Regions from separate parts of the Paenibacillus kandeliae genome, predicted to be linked through region 2. Evidence: predicted binding sites of a transcription regulator. Region 2 holds the regulator's gene; the other holds the start of a gene.
What was found. The regulator Rex, encoded in region 2, represses fermentation and respiration genes when NADH is low (regulators of the CRP and FNR family bind a similar motif). The targets are predictions, from matches to a motif close to TTGTGAAATATTTCACAA.
Positions count from the first base shown of each region.

Region 1: adhE (bifunctional acetaldehyde-CoA/alcohol dehydrogenase) is a predicted target of Rex. The motif match lies at 5,271-5,288, and genes of this name have one in related genera.

Region 1 is NZ_JBFDUZ010000001.1:2,622,063-2,633,631, forward strand. It holds gene pflB (formate C-acetyltransferase) at 1-2,007, opposite strand, end outside; gene adhE (bifunctional acetaldehyde-CoA/alcohol dehydrogenase) at 2,586-5,198, opposite strand; gene ABXR35_RS11220 (Crp/Fnr family transcriptional regulator) at 5,530-6,258, shown strand; gene ABXR35_RS11225 (winged helix-turn-helix transcriptional regulator) at 6,381-6,698, opposite strand; gene ABXR35_RS11230 (uracil-DNA glycosylase) at 6,895-7,599, opposite strand; gene ABXR35_RS11235 (ThuA domain-containing protein) at 7,952-8,686, opposite strand; gene ABXR35_RS11240 (sugar phosphate isomerase/epimerase family protein) at 8,709-9,677, opposite strand; gene ABXR35_RS11245 (Gfo/Idh/MocA family protein) at 9,921-11,024, opposite strand; gene ABXR35_RS11250 (sugar phosphate isomerase/epimerase family protein) at 11,017-11,569, opposite strand, start outside.
Region 2 is NZ_JBFDUZ010000001.1:2,444,541-2,456,109, forward strand. It holds gene ABXR35_RS10390 (hypothetical protein) at 1-325, opposite strand, end outside; gene ABXR35_RS10395 (substrate-binding domain-containing protein) at 948-1,943, shown strand; gene ABXR35_RS10400 (methyl-accepting chemotaxis protein) at 1,981-3,669, shown strand; T-box leader at 3,863-4,096, shown strand; gene ABXR35_RS10405 (2-isopropylmalate synthase) at 4,328-5,899, shown strand; gene ABXR35_RS10410 (cell wall elongation regulator TseB-like domain-containing protein) at 6,232-6,765, opposite strand; gene ABXR35_RS10415 (amidohydrolase) at 6,801-8,108, opposite strand; gene ABXR35_RS10420 (redox-sensing transcriptional repressor Rex) at 8,089-8,748, opposite strand; gene dinG (ATP-dependent DNA helicase DinG) at 8,745-11,569, opposite strand, start outside.

The DNA of each region.
Region 1 (11,569 bases), 180 kb from region 2:
GGAGAAGGTGTTGGAGATACCGTCTAGGCTATCTTCGTATGGCAGTTTAGCAACGGAACTCAGGGATGCCAGTGCGCCTTTTTTGTCGCGTCCATGCATTGGGTTCGCACCCGGTGCAAATGGTTCGCCTGCTTTACGTCCGTCTGGTGTAGTACCTGTTTTCTTACCATATACGACGTTCGATGTGATGGTCAGTACAGATTGAGTCGGCAGTGCGTTACGGTACGTTTTGTGTTGGCGAATCATGCTCATGAAGGTTTCAACCAGCTCTACGGCGATCTGATCGACACGATCATCGTTGTTACCGTAGCAAGGGTAGTCGCCTTCAATTTCAAAGTCAACAGCGATGCCTTGTTCGTTACGGATCGGTTTCACTTTCGCGTATTTGATAGCGCTCAGGGAGTCAGCAGCAACCGACAGACCGGCAATACCGCAAGCCATTGTACGCAGAATGTCACGATCATGCAGTGCCATTTCGATACGCTCATAGCTGTATTTATCGTGCATGAAGTGGATGATGTTCAGTGCATCCATGTACACTTTCGACAGCCATTGCATCATCGGTTTGTAACGGTTCAGCACTTCATCATAATCGAGGTACTCGGAAGTAATCGCTGGGAATTCAGGCCCTACTTGTGCGCCGGATTTCTCGTCTTTACCACCGTTGATCGCATACAGCAATGTTTTGGCAAGGTTGGCACGTGCGCCGAAGAATTGCATTTGTTTACCGATACGCATCGCGGATACGCAGCAAGCAATACCGTAGTCATCACCATAGATCGGACGCATCAGATCATCATTTTCATACTGAATAGAGCTTGTTTCGATAGAAACTTTGGCACAATATTTTTTGAAGCCTTCTGGCAGTTGTTCAGACCACAGAACAGTCAGGTTCGGTTCTGGTGCAGGACCTAGATTGTACAGGGTATGCAGGAAGCGGAAGCTGCTTTTGGTTACCCGAGTTTTGCCGTCGACTGCCATACCACCGATTGATTCGGTTACCCATGTTGGGTCACCACTGAACAGTTCGTTGTAATCTGGTGTACGCAGGAATTTCACAATCCGCAGTTTCATAACAAAATGGTCAACTAGTTCTTGTGCTTGTTCTTCAGTCAGTGTGCCTTCTTTTACATCGCGTTCAATGTAAATATCGAGGAAGGAAGATACACGTCCGAGCGACATTGCTGCGCCGTTTTGTTCTTTCACAGCTGCCAGATAACCGAAGTACAACCATTGGAACGCTTCTTTAGCATTTTGTGCTGGTTTGGAAATGTCGAAGCCGTGTTCGGCTGCCATTTGCTTCAGTTCATTCAGCGCTCTGTATTGCTCGCTGATTTCTTCCCGTTGGCGAATGGTGTTTTCGTCCATGTATTCGCCCAGTGTTTCGTCATGCTCACGTTGTTTTTGTTTCATCAGGAAGTCTACACCATACAGCGCTACACGGCGATAGTCACCGATAATGCGTCCACGACCATAAGCATCTGGCAGACCAGTTACGATACCGGATTTGCGTGCTGCACGAATCTCAGCAGTGTAAGCATCGAATACACCTTGGTTATGCGTTTTACGAATGTTAGTGAAAATGTCGATTATGGATTGTGGAACTTCAAATCCGTATGCTTTACAAGCATCGATCACCATGCGGATACCACCATAAGGCTGAATCGCACGTTTGAAAGGTGCATCCGTTTGTACGCCGACAACTTGCTCTTTGTCTTTGTCCAAGTAGCCCGGACCGTGCGATACGATGGAAGCTGGTGTATTCACGTCTACATCCCATACACCGCCACGCTCGCGTTCTTCTCTGGACAGCTGGGAAACGATGTTCCACAGGTCATTTGTATTTTGAGTTGGACCTGCGAGGAAGTTTTCGTTGCCAACATAAGGTTTAATATTTTCGTCAATGAAGTTTTTTGTGTCTACATGATTGGTCCATTTACCTGTGTGAAAACCTCTCCAGGCTTGTTGTTGTGATTGATCCTGTACGTTTCTTTCGATTACCGACATTGATAATCCCTCCATTATTTGTGAATAAAATCACAAATTGTGTTATGACATTGACTTGGTTGTCTCAGCGCCGGTTCGTTGTGTTCCGGCTATGTCCTTATTATGCAGGATGATGGATCATATTGATGTGATTTTTATCACATTAATGGCGTCTCATTATGATTTTTATCACTTTCTGTCATTGATACAGCAAAATTTTAAATATGATACAGATGCACCTCCTTAGCGACGGACATATGCAAAAAATACAATAGTCCACATCCCCTACACTCTACTGACTTGATACAGGAAGACGAGAAATCCCGATACAGTTGCCGTACTTTTGAACAATATAAAATGGAACTGCTGCAATTTGAAATGCACTCCGCTTCCTTCAAATTATATTCCGCAGAGGATATGGGATGACGAGCAACACCTCCTTTCCAGAATAAGAAAAAAGGCTGCGGTCAATCCGTACTCACAGCGGATGACAGCAGCCTATCATAAAGGGAGGAGAAACTACATCGAACACATTAGGCAATTATAGGATCATGGCAACGATTCATTTCCAGCTTTGGCTCTGTCGAGCCGCTGGTCATTTATTCAAATTTGCCATAGAACGCGTTGCGGTATACATCAGCCAGCTCGGTTACAAGCGGCATTTTCGGATTGGCAGTGGTACATTGATCTTCAAAGGCACGGTCTGCCAAATAATCTACACGCGATTCAAAGTCCTTCGCGTCAAAGCCCAGCTCTTGGAATGTCTCAGGGATGCCCAGTTTGCGGTTCAGATCGCGAATCGCGTTGACCAGACTATTCACACCTTCTTCTGTCGTACGAGCAGGCAGTCCCAGAATACGGGCGATTTCGGCATAGCGTTCGTCAGCGATAAAGTGCGAATATTTAGGGAACGATGCAAACTTGGTCGGTTTTTTCGCATTGTAACGGATGACGTGTGGCATCAGAATCGCATTGGTACGTCCATGTGCGGTATGGTATTGACCGCCCCATTTATGCGCCAGACTGTGGTTGATGCCAAGGAATGCGTTAGCAAATGCCATACCAGCGATGGTCGAAGCGTTGTGCATTTTCTCGCGTGCCAGTTTGTCGCCAGTCAGTGCCGATTGCTCCAAGTATTGGAACACCAGCTGAATCGCTTTGATCGCCAGACCATCGGTGTAGTCATTCGCCATATTCGATACATAGGCTTCGATAGCATGAGTCAGCACGTCCATACCAGTATCCGCTACCGCTACACGTGGCAGGCTGTATACAAATTCGGGATCGACAATCGCTACGTCTGGAGTCAGCTCGTAATCTGCCAATGGATATTTGGTATTGCCTTTTTCTTTGTCGGTGATAACAGCGAACGAAGTCACTTCCGAACCGGTACCCGATGTGGTTGGGATGGCAACGAATTGTGCTTTTTGACCTAGATTTGGATATTTGTAGATCCGTTTGCGAATATCCATGAATTTTTGTTTCAGGTTGTCAAAGCTTACATCTGGATATTCGTAGAACAGCCACATACCTTTGGCAGCATCCATTGGCGAACCGCCGCCCAGTGCGATAATGCAGTCTGGCTGGAAGCGTTCCATCATTTGACGACCGCGTTCTACCGTTGCTGTCGATGGATCAGGTTCCACTTCCGAGAATACTTCAATAGCTACTGGCGTTTGACGCTGACGCAGATAGTGCTCTACTTTTCCCACATAACCGAGCTGTACCATCATCGGGTCAGTAACAATCGCTACACGGCTGATGTTCGGCATTTTGGCAAGGTATTGCGTCGATCCTTTTTCAAAGTATACTTTCGATGGGATTTTGAACCATTGCATATTCACGGTACGGCGAGCCACCCTTTTAATGTTAATCAGATTGACGGCAGTGACGTTCGACGATGTCGAGTTGCGTCCATACGATCCGCAGCCCAGTGTCAGCGAAGGCAGGTTCGTATTGTAAATGTCACCGATTGCGCCGTGGGTCGAAGGCGAGTTAACGATGATCCGTCCTGTTTGCAGACGATCCGCGAATTTCTGGATTACGTCTTCATTGTTCGAGTGGATCGCCGAAGAGTGACCCATGCCGCCAAATTCTACGATTTGAGCCGCACGTTCGATGCCTTGATCAGCATTTTTTACTTTATAGCAAGCCAGTACAGGGCTTAATTTCTCAGCAGATAGCGGATATTTGGTGCCTACCCCTTCCAGCTCGGCTACCAGAATTTTGGTATCAGCAGGAACGGTAATTCCGCTCATTTCAGCAATTTTGGTGGCAGGTTGTCCGACGATGACTGGATTCACTGCACATTTGTCCACATTCATTGCGCCGGCAGTCAGTTTGCCGACTTCTTCTTTGGTGAGGAAATAGCAGCCGTTGTCGATCATCAATTTTTTTACTTGATCGAAAACAGGTTCTTCAATAACTACCGCTTGCTCGGAAGCACAGATCATACCGTTATCAAACGATTTGGACAGGATCAGATCAGTTACCGCTTGTTTCAGATCGGCGCTTTTCTCAATAAATGCAGGTACGTTACCCGGACCTACGCCCAGTGCAGGTTTACCGCAGCTATATGCCGCTTTTACCATCGCACCACCACCAGTAGCCAGAATGAGTGCTACGTCAGGGTGATTCATCAGCGCGTTTGTTTTGTCCATCGACGGATTGTCGATCCATTGGATACAGTCAGCAGGTGCACCATGTTTGACAGCTGCTTCTAGCAAAATGCGAGCAGCTTCACGGCTGCATTGCTGTGCAGATGGGTGGAAACCAAAGATGATTGGGTTGCGCGTTTTGATTGCAATCAATGCCTTGAACATTGTTGTAGATGTCGGATTCGTTACAGGCGTGATCCCCATGATAATTCCAACTGGTTCAGCAATCTTTTGGAAACTGTCATACGCGTTGTCTTCAATCACGCCGACTGTTTTCTCATTTTTGATGCTATGGTAGATATATTCGGTAGCAAACAAGTTCTTGGTGATTTTATCCTCATATACCCCCCGGCCTGTTTCTTCCACTGCCATTTTAGCAAGGTGCATATGCTTGTCTAGCCCGGCAAGCGCCATCGCCTGTACAATGTTGTCGATTTGCTCCTGATCCATTTTCATAAAAGCGTTGTAGGCTTTGTTGCCCTTGTCGATCAGCTTTTGAATCTCTTCCTGTGCAGTCAATTCAACGGTACGAGCGGCATCATTTTTTACAGCCATTTCTCTCATCCTCCTCAGAATGTGTGTTGCTTTTGTCTACGCACTGATCATAGCATAGAGACATAAATCATAATGTGATTTTTTTCACAATCAATTTTAATTTTTAAAAATTTCTTTTTTCTGTTTTTTCTTTTTGCATTTTAAATTAAGTAGAGGTATACTATAAGTGAAAATAATCACAAAGTTATTTATATTATGTTTTCTTTCTTTTCACCGATATGATTAAGAGTACCATATGGAAGAACAGAAATATTCTTACTAATTTTTCCTATAATTTAATGCAATCTGGTTATTTTCTACGTATAATGGGGACAAAAGGAGAGGACGAATCATGAATAATCAAATGGAACGCATGACTCAGAACGAAAACAGCAATACGACTAGCTTCTCGCCCGTCAATATGGAGCGACTCTTATCGTATGCAACGGAGCGCAATGTGCCTGCCGGTTCGCATCTGTTCTGGGAAGGCGATATTTCGGACAAATTATATTACATTAAAAGCGGACGTGTAAAACTAACCAAATCGACTGACGAAGGTAAAGAACTCATTCTGTATATGTACCAAAATGGCGATATGATCGGACAGGCAGATCTGTTCTCGGGTACGCGTCTGGGCTTCACTGCGGAAGCGTTAGAGGATACCGAGGTTGCGGTAATCGATCATAAAGACTTGGAGCTGATCATCTGTCAGCACTGTGACTTTGCGATTGATTTTATGAAATGGATGGGTACACACCACCGTCTGACTCAAACCAAAGTACGTGACCTGATGCTGTACGGCAAACCAGGTGCACTCTGCTCGACGCTCATTCGTCTGAGCAATACGTATGGCGAAGATTATAATGAAGACGGCTCGATCCTGATCAATAAAAAAATTACACATACTGATCTGTCGAATATGATCGGCGCTACCCGTGAGAGCGTCAACCGGATGCTGAGCGATTTGCGTAAAAAAGATACGATTGAATACGAGCATGGCATGATCATTATTCACGATCTGGAGGCTTTGCAGGAAGTGTGTCATTGCGAACTATGCCCGAAAGAAGTCTGCCGCATCTAATCCCCTCTCCCCCTACGTATAACCAGATAGATTCATATAGCAAAAAAGCTTTCCACCGGCATTCACCGGGGAAAGCTTTTTTTGTATGGCCGAAACTCCAACAGATCAGCCTGATCGACGTATTAGTCTACCCACTGCTCCGCCCAATTTTGGATTTGATCCATAACCGGCTGCAGGGCGCGTCCTTTTTCCGTCAGTTCATACTCAATCCGTACCGGAGTCTCCGGATAGACCTGGCGTAACAAAATACCGCTTGCTTCCAGATCCTTCATACGCTCTGAGAGCATTTTGTCGCTCATCATCGGGATGAGATTGGATATGTCTTTGAACCGTTTAGGTCCGCTCATCAGGGACTGAATAATCAGGCCGTTCCATCGTTTCCCGAGAAAAGAGAACGCTGTCTCAAACCGCGGACATAAACCCAGCTGATGCTGTTCCATCGTTTCACCTCTTTACTGGTCCGTAGCCCGATATCATCCTGCCTATCGTACCGGAACTCTCAATGTAAACTTACAATAAGTTAGCATATATAGTTTAACATATTTTTAACTATAATAAAACGAAAACCTACCGATTTCAGCGGTTTCTGTCGTATATTTACACCAGTTCGCGCTGGACATAACCACCTATAATAAATCATTGTTCCGGCTTATATTTTATAACTTCGTGAATGAAATCGCGCAATCGATGCAGATCCTCCTGAATGGTCTGCTCTAACGAACGATTGTACAGAATTGCTGCTGGATGATAGAGCGGAAACACCCAATAAGACTGCTCCGACCACGTGTATCCTTGTTCTGGATGGTACGGGTCTACCTGCCGAATCGCAGTCTGCCGTGGTTGTCCATGAATCTGCGATACGCTGGTGCTGTTGCCGATCAATCGGTGCAACCCAATATTGCCCAGTGTGATCAATACCTGCGGCTGTACAGTAGCAATCTCATAATCCAAAATGGGTGCATATGCCAGCACTTCTTTGCTGGTCGGTGTACGATTCGCCCGACTGAGGCGCTCTGGGTGATTCTTCACTGGCTTGTCACGATACGGACGACTACGCACCGCACTCGTAATGTATAAATCATCGCGCGTCAATTGTAAATGATCCAGATAGCCGTCCAGCACCTTGCCTGCTTGTCCGCAAAATGGACGTCCCTGCTGAATTTCGTTGGCTCCCGGCGCTTCGCCAACTAGCATCAGCGAACCCGGCCATTTGCCGAATCCGGTCAAAAACCCTTCTAACCGCAGCCCTTCGACACGCTTGAGACAGGACTGTACTAGCTCTGGCGGCAAAGGAACATGACCAATTGCAAAAGCAGAGTCGTGGCTGTTCCTATATTCCATCAATGCAAACCCCTCCTCAGACATACCTAATCCTCTTGCCTGTCGGGTATCCGGTTTTAAAGAATGAACCGGTCATAAAAATCTCCCCATAGCTTATGAATCTATTACCCCAATCCTAGTACTAGCTACAACAATCAAAAAGGTACGTCTGCTGGTCGGAATCAACCATGCAGACGTACCCTGAAAATCATGCTCGTCTATCTCATTATTATGGCATTACATAAAAGTTAGGCGTCCCGTCCGTCCATCTGCTCAATCACAACAGGTTGCATACAGTATGATCAAAGTGGGCTTGCCGATCCTTATCGGCAGGCGTACTAACCCTTCCCTTATGCCGACGCAGCTGACAATATTATACGGTCAGTTTGCTGCTGCCGATTGCACGTTGCGGTTCGGTACGTCCAAATGCTGGACGTGCGTTGCTGGCAGGATATGCCCAGCGTACCGCATTGGCAATGATGTGCATAATATCTTGATTGTAATACGTAGGGTACGTTTCATGACCTGGACGGAAGTAGAAGATCTTCCCGTGACCACGGCGATACGTACAGCCGCTGCGGAATACTTCCCCGCCTTCAAAGTTGCTCAGGTACACCAGTTCATCCGGCGCTGGTACATCAAAGAATTCACCATACATTTCTTCTTTGTCCAGTGTGATCGAAGGGTTAACGCCCTGTGCGATCGGATGCGTCGGGTTGACACACCATAGGATTTCCTGCTCGTCGGCTACGCGCCATTTCAGATCGCAGCTGGTGCCCATCAGTTGTTTGAATGGTTTGGAAAAGTGTCCAGAATGAAGCACAATGAGACCCATGCCTTCATTTACGCGTCGTACGACTGCTTCGGCGATATCGTCGTCGACCAGGTCGTGCGCAGTATGGCCCCACCAGAGCATAACATCCGTAGAGTTCAGAACGGATTCCGTCAGACCGTGCTCATCCTGATCCAGCGTTGCTGTGCGGCAGGCGAAGCCTTCTTTGGTCAATCCGTCTGCGAGTACTTTGTGAATTCCATCCGGGTATACGGCTTTTACATCATCGCGGATTTGCTCATGTACAAACTCATTCCAGACTGTTACGTTAATCATACTGTTACTGCCTCCCTGTTGTTTAGACCCACCACATCTCGCCGAGTTCTTCTTCGATCATAACCTGCTGCAAGTTGTGGACGGCTTTAGTAAATCCTTCGTTTACGGACATTAATCCGTCTTCATGCTCTATGCTAACAACGTAATCGTAACCTACCAGGCGCAGGGCGCTGACAATGTCTGCCCATGTTTTCAAATCGTGACCATAACCGACGGTACGGAATTGCCATGCTCTATCGTTCATCTCCGCGTAGGAGTGCATGTCCGTTACACCGTTCATATTCATATTATCGGTATCCGTGATCGTATCTTTAGCATGAAAATGATGAATTGCGCCATTTTTCCCCAAAATTTTTATTGCTGCGACAGGATCGATCCCTTGCCACCACATATGACTTGGGTCAAGGTTCGCTCCAATCGCTTCGCCTGCTGCTTCACGCAGCTTCAACATTGTGCCTGGGGTATGCACGGAGAATCCACCGTGTAGCTCAATACCGACTTTGACATTGTGATCAGAAGCCAGCTTGCCATTCTCCGTCCAGTATGGAATGACTTTCGTATTCCATTGCCAGTCCAGCAGATCGCTGTAATCCGTTGGCCATGGTGCTACGGGCCAGTTTGGATATTTAGCGTTGTCGCTGTCACCCGGACAACCAGAGAACGTATTCACGACTGGTACATCCAGCTTTTGAGCCAGCTTAACTGATTTAACAAAATCCTCATGTGCTTCCTGAGCAATCGCTTTTTGTGGATGCAGCGGATTGCCGTGGCAGCTCAATGCGCTAATCATCAAACCACGAGATTCTACCGCTTTTTTGAACTCGCGCAGCTTGCCTGCATCTGCCAGCAATTCGTCCGGCTTACAGTGAACTGCGCCCGGATTACCGCCCGAACCGATCTCTACCGCCTTAACGCCTTTTTCGGCAACATAGTCAAGCGCCTCCTCAAAGCTTTTGTTGTTCAGCAATACCATAAATACGCCCAATTTCATTCGTGTTTCCTCCTGGTTCAACTGTTTTGTTAGGTAAAGTGGAATGGATGTTGTGTTTGATTGGTTCGAATGATCTTCTACCTATTAATACGAACTCCATACCGATAAAGTTTGAAATTTCAGGAAATTTGTTAATAAAATTTTACTTATCTGTCATATAAAAAATTTTGTTTAGGCTGCCTATATTCTGCGTTGATGTTGTTCAACAACTTCTCGCCGCGAAATAGACGAGTAGCGTAGCATTTATACCGATGCTACCTGCTGCTGCAATTCAATCGCTCGACCTGTGCGTGCTGATTCGTAGATGGCTTCTAGAATTTGCGTAACAACCAATGCCTGCTCTGGCTTCACCAGCGGCTCGGTATCGTTGATGATCGCTTCCAGCCACATGCGAGCTTCGCGTGCACCAGCATCTTCCGTATCGCCGGAGTAAAAAGCAACGCCGCCAGAGTTGAGATCAACCTTGCTGTCGATCAGACGCCCATTCTTTTCCCCGTTGATATGCAGCCCATCACTCATATCTGCACCGCCCTCGGTTCCACACAGTAATGTCTGTGCTTCGCCGAATTGACGAATATTGAGCGCCCAGCTGGATTCCAGCGCGATGACCGCTCCATTCTCCATCGTGATAAAGCCAAATGCTGAATCCTCTACCTTAAACTGTTCTGGGTCCCAAGGACCGAACGCATTCGCAGAGTTCGGACGTGGACCGAGCTTATGGAATGTAGAACCAAGAACACTTTTTGGCTTGTAATTGTCCATCAGCCATAAGGTGAGATCCAAAGCATGGGTACCAATATCGATCAATGGCCCGCCGCCTTGCTTGTCCTCATCCAGAAATACACCCCACGTCGGTACAGCGCGGCGACGCAGTGCAATCGCCTTGCCGTAATACACATCGCCTAGATCGCCATCTTCGACCATTTGCTTCAAGTAGAGACTGTCGTCACGGAAGCGGTTTTGGTAAGCGATAGATAACTTTTTGCCTGTGCGTTTGGCTGCATCGACCATTTGCTGGGCTTCGGCAGTCGTTTTTGCCATCGGCTTTTCACAGAGTACGTGCTTGCCGGATTCCAATGCCGCAATACTGATGACAGCATGGGAATCATTTGGTGTGCAGACGTGAATCACATCAATACTGCCATCTGCGAGCAGTTCCTTATAATCGGTATATACTTTGGCACCTGTAACGCCGTATTGCTCTGCTGCTTCCGCTGCGCGCTCCTGCACAATATCACAGAAGGCAACGAGCTTGGCAAGCGGCTGCTTGGCGAGACTTGGCAAGTGCTTGCCGTTAGCAATCCCGCCGCAGCCGATGATGCCAATATTCAATGTCTGATTAGACATTTACGACGCCTCCTTTGGCGCCATAGCTTTTCACCCAATTGATACTCTGCTCGATACTTTGCATCGGAGCTTGCAGGCTGTTGTCCTGTTCCACAATGATCCATTCCGCTCCGGCTTTGTCCGCAGCATCCGCGACGCGTGCAACCGGCACTTCGCCTTCACCCAGCTCCATCATTTGAATACCATCATCGGTACGTTTGAAGTCTTTCCAGTGTACGAGCGGCAGACGGCCAGCATATTTGTCAATATATTCAATCGGATCGTAACCGCTATACTGTACCCATGCTGTATCCAGCTCTACCTGAATCAGATCAGCAGGCAATTCGGAATACAGAGCATCGAATACAGTGCTGTCACCGATCTTCTCTGTAAATTCAAAATCATGGTTGTGATACAGCAGAACTACATCGTTCTGGTTACAAACCTCTGCAAACTTACGCAGATTCGCAAAGATCTCTGGCCAATTGCCACGTTGCTCCTCAGACAGATAAGGAACAATAATATATTTGTTACCAATCGCTTTGTTATAATCAATCAGCGATTGA
Region 2 (11,569 bases):
TGGCGTTTTCCCAGATTTGATTCAGCGTATCATCTGAATGGTCAATCACTTCAAGTTTAAGGGTACGAGCACCGATAATATCGGCACTTTGTTTGTTTAAGGTCTGAACAAGTGAGCCCAAATCCGTTTCCGGTTTCAGATCGAGTTTCAAAGCTACCTCTTTCTGGTTAATGGATACCTGAGCTGAATTTACACCAGGGTAAGAGTTCACAATATTCATCAGTGGATTGTGAAGGGTCAACTGACGATACGTAAACCATCCCCCAAATAACAAGGCAATTGAGACGACGACTGTAATAATAACAGGCAAAGCCCGGAGCTTCATAAACGTCCTCCTTTGTGAGTGTGCTTGCTTCGTGATGTTCTGTAGCAGGCTATACATTTATTTCGGCACACCATAACCTTTCGATAACACAAAAACGACAGGTTTTTTTGCTTTGTTTAAAATTTTTACACAATTTGCAGATAATCCTAGTATATCACACGGTTTTACGCATTTATAAGGCAACTCTATGAACGTTTACATAATATTGCTTGTACATGCACCATCGTATAAAGAAAACAGCTGCTTTACTGGGAACCATTTCTTTTCCATTCGGAGCCATTTCTTTCTAAACATATAGCCTTTTTTAGATAAAGCAAAATCCGAACTCTCTTCTCTGTTGTACGCAGGGCGGAAAGTTTCGGATTTTTTGTTTTTTTGTCGAAATGGCTATTCATTAAATCTTCATACAAGTCGATAACTTAGTCATCAAGGAAAACAACCTGTATTTTAGACTCCGAAAAGGATGTATGACTATACTACCGCTTTCGCACAGCATTGTGCAAGTTTACTCCGCTGTGTCAGAAATGACATGGATGTAGGCGGTCGCATCTTCCTTTTCAGCATCCAAAGGTTGTATCGATTGTAAGCGCTTTATTTATTTTATATTGATGGGGGTTACGCCATGAGATCACGCCGCTTTTTATTATCCATGCTTTGCTGTTTAATGGTATTCTGGCTTGCTGCTTGTTCTTCCACTTCTAGCAGTACAGAGTCTGCAACCAGCCCTGCATCCTCTACTGCTGCTAGCTCGTCCGCTGGCGGCAAAGCTGAGATTGGTATTGCCATCTTCGATATGAGCGACAAATTTGTCAGCTATATTACGCAGGGTATGAAAGTTGCGGCTACCAAGCAAAATGTACCAGTGAGCTATGTGGATGCCAAAAATGATACAGCTACTCAGGTCAAACAAGTTCAGCAATTTATTAGTGATGGTGTGAAGTCAATCGTGCTCATTCCTACGGACGAAAGCAGTGCCGACCAATCCATCGCCCTTGCCAATAAAGCCAATATTCCGATTATCGTTGTAAACCGGTATTACAAATCGGTGGATAACGCTACCTCCTATGTTGGCTCCGATTCTACAACTGCGGGTACGATGCAAATGGAGGCGGTTGCTAAGTTATTGAACGGCAAAGGCAATGTCGCCATTATGAACGGCGAAATGGGAACAGAAGCACAAATCAACCGCACCAAAGGGAACAAGGACATCATTGCCAAATATCCAAACATGAACGTGGTACTTGAAGACACTGCTAATTATGATCGTGCACAAGGCATGGCGCTGATGGCAAAATGGTTGTCTTCCGGTACAACAATCAACGCAGTAGTTGCCAATAACGATGAAATGATTATCGGTGCCATGCTTGCGGCGCAGCTGGATAACAAGGATAAAGATATGATCTTTGCCGGTGTCGATGCCACGATGGATGCGCTGGAATTCGTCAAAGCAGGACGATTGCAGGTAACGGTATTCCAAAATGCACCAGAGCAAGGTAATCAGGCAGTCAAAGCCGCTATCGCCGCCGCTGCTGGGCAAACTGTTCAAAAGCAGATTATGGTGCCGTATGAGCTTGTCAACAAAGATAATGTCGAAGCATATATCGCTAAATGGCAATGATGCCGCTGTCTGATCCCATACGAAGGAGCCACCGCCTATGAAATTGTCCATTCTGCAAAAAATGCTGATATCCTTTCTTGCGATTGCCCTGATCGCCGGCAGCGCAGGCGTCATTTATATTATGTCCCTGAACAAAATCCACAGTACGACCAATGATATTCTAGATCGCTATGTAGCGCTCAAATCGGAAGCGGATAATTTAAAATTTTACGCGACCGTGCAGAATAGCCATATGCTCACCTATATGCTGAGTCGGGATACGTATTACGGCTCCGAGCTGATGCTGGCGAACAAGCAAACCGCTGATATTTTGACCAGTATGAAAAGCAAAGTAACCGACGAGCATGATGTCCAGCAACTGGATTATCTCGTCAAAATGAATGATTTTTACAAAACCAGCTCAGAGCAGTTATTGCAGCTGACACCTACACAAATCTCACAATCGTATCTGAATATCAAAACCAGCCTGATTCCGATGGGCGGCGTGATCGTCAAATTTGCCCAGCAGTTCTCCGATGAACAAGATGCTCTAATGAATCAAGCGCGCGCCAACAGCGAGCAGACGATTCTAAATACTCGTTGGACTGCGATTATCGTTACCATTTTGACCTTTGTACTGGCTATTCTGATCGGTTCATGGATCTCCAGTCTGATCTCTCGCCCACTCAAAGCACTGTCTCGCAATGCCAAAATGATCGCTGATGGCGAACTCAATATGGATGATGTCCAGGTGAAGCATAAGGACGAGATTGGACAGCTCGCCGCTTCCTTCAACCTGATGAAAAACAATCTGCGCAATCTAGTACATGAGATCAACAGCAGTACCGATCAAGTCATCACCATTTCGCGCGAAGTTGCTGGTGGCACGGCTGAAACGGGCAAAGCTGCCGAACATGTGGCAGGCATTATGTATGAGCTGTCCAACAATACCAGTAACCAAGTATCCACCGTGGAAAATGGGCTGCAAGCAGTACATCAGATCAATACGAATATCGGTCAAATCGATCAGAGCAGTCAACAAGCGAGCGAAACGGCTGCTCAAGCACAAAGCGAATCCCTCAAAGGCGAAAATGAAATTCATCGTGTCATGCGTCAGATGGACGAAATTCAAAGCCGGATGACACAGATCGAAGCGGTCATTTTATCGCTGGGTAAACGTTCTGAGGAGATTGAAGACATCAATAATGCCATCTCCTCCATCGCTACTCAGACCAATCTGCTCTCTCTCAATGCTGCTATTGAAGCCGCACGCGCAGGTGAGCATGGACGCGGCTTCGCAGTCGTCACTTCCGAGATTCGCAAGCTGTCCAATGAAACGAACGAATCTGCTGTGCGCATCCGTTCACTGGTTCAAGCGATTCAAAATGAAACCCAGCGTGCCAGTCAATCGGTCAAGGAAATGGTGAACGAGGTATCTCAAGGAACCGTTGCTGCTGGCTCTGTGACCGATCTGTTCCAACAGATCAAGAAGCTGACCGACCGCACCACACAAGAGATTGGCGAAGTAACCGAAGCTCTACGTCATCTTGCCGGTCACTCTGGCAAAGTCGTCGAATCGATGGAATACATCTCCACCACAACCGGCAGCATCGCTTCCGGTACTGAAAGTGTCAGTGCCGCCGCGGAAGAGCAACTTGCTTTTCTGGAGCAAAGTACTGCGCATACGGCTACACTGCATAGCATGGCGGAGAAATTACAAGAAACGGTATCACAGTTCAAGCTGTAATCAACGTCAATCGGTAGATACAATATCGGGTGTAGCATTCATAGAAAGCCTGTTCTGCCGCAATATAGCGAAGCAGAACAGGCTTTTGTTGGCGTTTGATCTTCACGTGTGATTTTCTTTTTTTATAAAACGCTTGCTTTTTGATAAACGTCTGTGCTACATTATGTAACAAATTTACATACTTTGGATACAAACAAATGTGATGAGTAGAAAGAGTACGAATGACGATCCTTACAGAGAGCCGCTGGGTGGTGGAAAGCGGCAGTGTGAATCATTCCGAACTGGTCTATGAACAGCTGCCTGATATGTAGGGCAAGCCGGAGTTCCCCCGTTACAGGGATAGATGGTGTTAGCCATCGAACAAGCTGAACCGCTGTATGCTGGCGGTTAATTAGAGTGGTACCGCGGGTAATGCCCCGTCTCTATTATGGAGACGGGGCTTTTTGCTGTTCAATTTCCGGAGTTGAACAGCCCTGCTTGATATAGATCAACAAGATACAGCTTATAGTTAGCGTCCCTTATCTTTGCAGCATCCATTTCAAGCGCTTATGGATAGGCAGCATTAGACTTGCACCTTATGTTCACAAACATCGATGTACATCCAACATATTGCATGACAAGCAAGATCCATCATCCCATATTTCAGGAGGTAATACTTATGAACCGTAACATTATTGTATTGGACACAACGCTGCGTGATGGTGAACAAGTACCCGGAGCCCGTATGAATTTGCGACAAAAGATTGAGTTTGCCCGCCAGCTGGAGCGATTGCAGGTGGATATGATTGAAGCCGGTTTCCCCGCTTCCTCTCGTGGCGACTTTGAAGCGGTACAGCATATCGCTCGTCAAGCAGGCGAAAAAACACATATTACCGCTCTCGCACGTGCCGTCAAAAATGACATTGATGCCGTGTACGAAAGTATCCGTGATGCACATAACCCGTTTATTCATATCGTGCTGGGTACATCCAATGTGCATGTGGAGAAGAAATTCAATCGTTCCCGCGATGCGGTCATGCAGATGGGCGTAGATGCAGTCAAATATGCACGCACTCTGATGCCGCAGGTGCAATATTCGACGGAGGATGCGTCACGCTCGGAATTTGAATATTTATGGCAAACGATTGAAGCAGTCGTCCGTGCAGGTGCTACGATCATCAACGTACCCGATACGGTTGGTTATGCGGAGCCAGAAGAATTCGGTCATCTGATCTCTCGCTTGAATGATCGACTGAAAAATCTGGATGATAGCGTGATGCTGAGCGTGCATTGTCATAACGATCTGGGTCTGGCAACTGCCAATACACTGAGCGCAATCCGTGCAGGTGCACAAAAGGTAGAATGTACGATCAACGGGCTGGGCGAACGCGCTGGTAATACATCGCTGGAAGAAGTGGTCATGGCTCTCAAAGTACGCGAGGAGCGTTACCAATGCTCTACTGGTATCCGTACGGAGGAAATTATGAACACCTCCCGCCTGCTCACTCATTTGACTGGATTGGACGTACAGGTGAACAAGGCGATCACTGGCGAAAATGCCTTTGCCCATTCGTCCGGTATTCATCAAGACGGTCTGCTCAAGGACAAAAATGTATATGAGATTATGTCGCCGGAACAAGTCGGTGCCGGTGAAATGGAACTGGTATTGACCGCACGCTCCGGTCGCCATGCCTTCAAAAACGCGATTGCCAAGCTGGGCTATATCGCTGCCGATGAGCAGCAGTTTGAGGAATTATTCGCCCGCTATCTGGAACTGGCTGACCGCAAAAAGGAAATCTACGATCATGATCTGTTTTTCCTGCTGAATCAGCCGAATGAGCAGCATATTGAGCATTCCGATCATCATGCACTGTATGAGCTGGATACGTTCCAAGTCGTCACCGGTAGTCTGCACCCAACAGCAACGGTACAATTGAAAAAAGGCGGCGAAGTACACGCAGGCAGCGCTATCGGCGATGGTCCTATCGACGCGATGTACGGTGCCATCCGTGCACTGACCGGTGTGCAGGCAACATTGAAGCATTACAAAATCAATAGCATCTCCAGCGGTCAGGAAGCGATTGGACGCGTCAATATTCAATTGGAATACGAAGGTCGTTTGTATACCGGTAAAGCGATGGATACCGATATTATCAAGGCAAGCGGGCTTGCTTTCCTGAATGGGGTCAATGCGATTGTACTGGATACCTCTGGCGGTGCGACAGGAGAAGGTCAGCTGTCGCGGGTGTAACCGTCTGATCTAGCCTTGTTACGCCTAAAGAAGGATGACAAAACCAAAGCGTTGTACCTTCCATGTTGAAACGTTCTGTTTGAAAAGTCAAAATACGCTATCTTTACATGTATAACATCCTATCTTAAAACCAAAGCACTATACGTTCAGAGTCAAAATGTTCTATCTTAATAACAAACTCAACAAAAAAATTATGTTTAACGCATTCCGTTTTAAAGCAACCTATCTCTCCTAACCAAAAAAGAATCCACCGCTCCGCATACCTGCGAAGATCGTTGGATTCTTTTCCTACGTTATAATCATTATTTACGATACAGCTACTTCAGCTCACATTATGGAGTAAGCGTGCTTGGCAGCTGCATCGGTCCGCCCAGCTTGGTGCCATCGCGGAAATTGTAGAATACATAATAATACGTCTCGCCAGACTTGGCAAACACTTGCCAAGCGTATTTGCCGTTATACGAGCCGGGAACCGCGCGAACGGCTTCCGCGCCAGGCAGATCATTTTGCAGCAGTTCCATCGCTCGCTGCTGGGTGACTGTACCGGCGGTTTTCTCGACATGCACAGCATTGTTTCCTTGCGCTGGTGTGCCGTCTGTGTTGAATTTTACCCAGACCATCACATCCTGCTGTTGATCGTTCTGACCTTGAATGACCCAGTAGATGGACTTGTCATTCCAGACGGAATGATAGCTGGTCGTTACCGCAGATAGCTTGGCATTCTGCTGTGCTACTTCTAGCGCCGCCTGCTCCTGACTCCACGGCTTCGCCATCACATGTACATAAAACTGGTTCACACCCAAGATGATCAGACCGATCACTGTAATGATAATCGCAATCCATTTACCCGTTCCCAAATTTCGCAAGACACGCCATCCTTTCTGTATCGTTACGCTTTCGGTCAGCGTGTAAGCAAGCCTTCAAATGCCGATTGTGCTTCACGACGAATTTTCTCTTCGTCCAGTGTCAAGGATACGCCATCCTTGATCAGCTGTTTCCCATCAACCCATACATGCAGCACATCTTTGGCACATGCAGAATATACAGTATGAGAAATGAAATCAGTAAACGGCAGGAAATGTGGCTGATCGATATTGAGCGACGTAATATCCGCCTTCATGCCGACCTTGAATGTACCTGTATTGTTCAGGAATACCGATTGAGCACCATATTCCGTACCCATACGCAGCGCTTCCGATGCAGGTACAGCAGTTGGGTCGCCGGATACACCTTTGTGAATCAGTGCAGCCAGACGCATTTCCTCAAACATATCCAGATTGTTATTGCTGGCAGGACCATCTGTACCGAGAGATACGACCACGCCTGCTTTCAGCAGATCTGGTACACGTGCCACACCGCTAGCAAGCTTCAGGTTGCTACCCGGATTATGGGAAACCGTAACCTTGTGAGCCGCCAGTGTAGCAATCTCTTCATCATTCAGATGCACAGCATGTGCAAGTAGCGTTGGACGTGTGAACATGCCCAACTTTTCCAAATGAGCAACCGGACGCAAACCGTAATCACGTACGTTTTGCTCGACTTCGGCAATCGTTTCGGACATATGTGTATGCAGCGGCACATCCAGATCGTGTGCAGCTTGTACGAATTGTTCAATGTATGCAGGTGGGCAAGTGTACGGTGCATGCGGAGACATCATAGTGGTGATACGTCCGTCTGCTTTGCCGTGCCAATCACGTACGAATTGGATCGATTGGTTCAGCTTTTGCTTTTGCTCCTCTTCTGAACACAGACCGATAACGCCTCTCATCAGTACGGCTCTCATACCGGATTGCTCTACCACTTCCGCTACACGCTCGGAACGGTCGTACATATCGAGGAATGTGGTGGTGCCGCCTTTGAGCATTTCCAGTACCGACAATGCGGTTCCTGTGTATACATCATCGCTCGTAAATTTAGCTTCCATTGGCCACATTTTCTCTTGCAACCATACTTGCAGCGCCAGATCGTCGCCAAAGCCGCGCAGCAATGACATCGCCGCGTGACCGTGACTGTTCACCAGACCAGGAATGAAGAATTGGTGGCGTCCGTCTACAATGGCAACGTCATCGCCTACTTGCGGCTCCTCTTCACCAATATACGTAATCAGGTCATCCTCAACGACCATGTAGCCATGCAATACTGGCTTTTCGGCGTTGGGTACAGCGAAAATACCGTTTTTGATCATCCATTTACTCGGAGAGTTGTTCATTGACTTCTAATTCCTTTCCATCTTCAAGGTAGTATGCCAAACTGAGCAGATCAGTCGTAAAATCAGCTGTATGCACACGCACATGCGGTGGTGTTCTTAAAATAATCGGTGCAAAATTCAAAATCGCCTCAATGCCCGCTTCCACCAGCTGATCAGCAACACGCTGCGCTTCTGTATTCGGCACAGTAATGATACCTACGCGGATATTTTGTTCTTTTACCGCGTTCGATAACTCACTGATTGGCTGTACAGTCAACGTATTGATTTTGCTACCTACCTTAGGCTCGTAGGAATCGAATACAGCGATAATCTTCATCGTTTCCTGCAAATAGGCATTGTAGTTGGATAGAGCGTGTCCCAGATTACCAGCACCAATCAGTGCTACATTGATCTGCTGATCCAGCTTCAGAATATGACGAATCTTCTCAATCAGATACGATACATCATAACCGATACCCTTGCGTCCAAAATCGCCGAAGTAAGCAAGATCCTTGCGGATTTGCGCTGGATTCAGATCCAGCTTCTGCCCCAGCTCCTGCGAGGATACCGTTGGTACCTCGCGGGTATGCAGTTCATTCAGATATCTCAAATAGACAGGTAATCTTCGCACGACAGCTTCAGATATTTTTTCGGATTTCATGCTTGCTCCCCCTCTTGATTTGCAGCTTCCGCTTCCAGCGGCCGTTGTTCCAGCCATTCGGCGATACGGGGAATCATCTGCTGGGTTGGCATATGTTCCATTTTGGGACCAGGCAGCGAATAAAGAAAATGTCTGCCGTAATAAGCCTCAATCACCCGCGTATCATAAATCAGTACGATTCCTCGGTCATTTGCCGTACGGACGAGACGTCCAAAGCCCTGCTTAAACCGGATCACTGCCTGCGGCACGGATAATTTCATAAATGGGTTTTTCTTTTCTTTTTTCAAGCGTTCACTTTTGGCTTCTACGAGCGGATGATTCGGCGGCTGGAATGGCAACCGCACAATTGCCAGGCAGGTCAGCGCCTCGCCTGGAATATCGACACCTTCCCAGAAGCTGCTTGTTCCGAGCAATACGGAAGCAGGATGCTCCTGAAAACGACGTGTCAACTTGGTACGGCTGCCGCCATCCACGCCCTGACCGAATACGGCAATCTCACTTGTAGATAAATTCTCTTTCAATGGCTCATACACCTGCTTGAGCATCCGGTATGAGGTAAATAATACCAGCATCCGTCCTCGGGTCGCCCGCGCAGCGTCTGCCAACGAATCGGCAAGCATAGCTACAAAATTCTGATCGCCCACACTGCCCTTCAGACTTGGAAAATCGCGCGGAATCAATACTAGTGATTGCTCGCGATAATTAAATGGCGATTCCAACATCACCGTATTGAGCTTGTTGTTCTGCTCTGCTTCCTTCAATCCCAGTTGCTCGATCATATACTGGAACGTTTTATCAATCGAGAGCGTTGCCGATGTAAGAATGATGCTTTTCTTTTTATCAAAAAAGTGTTCTTTCAGCTGCTGACTCACATCGACCGGTACGGCATACATTTGCAGCGATTTGCTGCGGTAATTGCCATTGGCTTCGTACCAATATACCGTTTCTACACTATCCAGCTTGATAAAATGGCGCAAATCATCGCGTACCGCACCCAAATCCTTGAACAGCCCAGTTACATCGGTAACCAGCCCTTCGTTAACAAGCACATCATCGGATTCTTTGATTTTGCCCATCGTGTGCTCGCCCTGACGAACAATCTGACTGAGTGCAATATGAATGCGGTTCTCCAACTCGGTAATCTTTTCCCATTCTTCCGGCTTGTTCTGTGGAAGTAAACGCAGAGTAAACTGACCTGCTTCGCCTGGTGCAGCATCGCTGCGCTGTGGCAAAAGCGCAAACAGCAGCTCGCTCAGCTTATCCCAGTCTTCTTTCACATCTATGAGTTCAGGATATAGATTGTCAATTGCAATCGCCCATTCCATACCACGCTCACTGCCCGATGATCCCAGCTGCTGGCGAAGCACGGCAAGCTGTCCATTTTTGCTGTCCTTGAATAGACGCAGCAGAGGTTGAACCAATGTGAAATATTTCATGTGCATACCCAGATGCTTACCTGCCACATCCTCCAAATGATGCGCCTCGTCAATGACCAGTCGTTCATAGGAAGGCAGCAATTGATGCCCTGCCTTGATGTCGGTAAACAGCTTGGAGTGATTGGTGATCACTACGTCTGCTGCTCCCGCTTCATGCTTGGCACGGTGATAGTAGCATTGCTTAAACCACGGACAGGCGCGTCCAAGACAGGAATCGGTATCGCTTGCCACCGTTTCCCAGAACTCACCGCCCCGATTGCCCATATTCAATTCCTCATCGTCTCCGGTTTCAGTAGCGGTCAGCCAGACAATCATCTGAGCGGCAATCAACACATCTTCCTTCGGACTCTGGAATTCTTTTGTATTTATTTTATGCTCAAATTTGCGCAGACACAAATAATGCTGTCGGCCCTTGAACACGGCAGCACGAAAGGCAAACGGAATCACCTGCGTCAACAGCGGAACATCGCGCTCACGCAGTTGCTCCTGTAGATTGATCGTATGCGTACTAACCATGACGCGCTCACTGTTCTTCACGCTATGGTAAATGGATGGCAGCAAATAGCCGAGCGATTTGCCTGTTCCAGTGCCTGCCTCGATCAGCAGATGCTTATCATCGGATAATGCTCGAATAACCTCGTCGAACATATGGTTCTGAGGCTGACGTTCTTCATAATCCGGCAGCAGCTTACGCAAATTATCCTTCACCTGCTGCAAAAACTCTTCAAATGATGTATCCGCCAGCGGCATATTGCCACGTTCATCCTCGGCGGACGGAATATCGATCCAATCGCCTACTTTTAGAGCTAACTGACGATAAAAGCGATGGCTGTCCAAATCTTGTACCGGCTGCGCTTCACGCTCCATACGCACCCCGTCAAAATACCAGCCTAGATCGCTATCCTGATTGTCGAACAGCTCAGACAATCGCTGCACGGTAATGAGCGGCAGCTCGTTCAGCTCCTCAATACATTTCAAAAAAACATACGCCGTCGCCAGCGCATCACTATCCGCCTGATGCGGACGGTCATGCTGAAAGCCGAGCGAGCTGCTGACCATGCTCAGCTGATAACTAGGCAGATTCGGAAAGAAAATGCGTAGGAAATCCATCGTATCCAGCACGCGACCTGTAAAAGGCAAATAACCCGTACGATCCAGCGCACGCTGCAAAAAGCCGAGGTCAAAGCCTACATTGTGTCCGACTAGTACAGCGTCCTCCAGCAGCGGGATCATATCCAGCATCACATCGTCGAGCTCCGGCGCGTCCTTCACATCGTCATTGCTAATGCCAGTCAATCCACTGATAAAAGCCGGAATGGAGACGGACGGCTTCACCATCGAACTGTATACCTGTGAAATGGTTGAATCATGATCTATAATGGCAA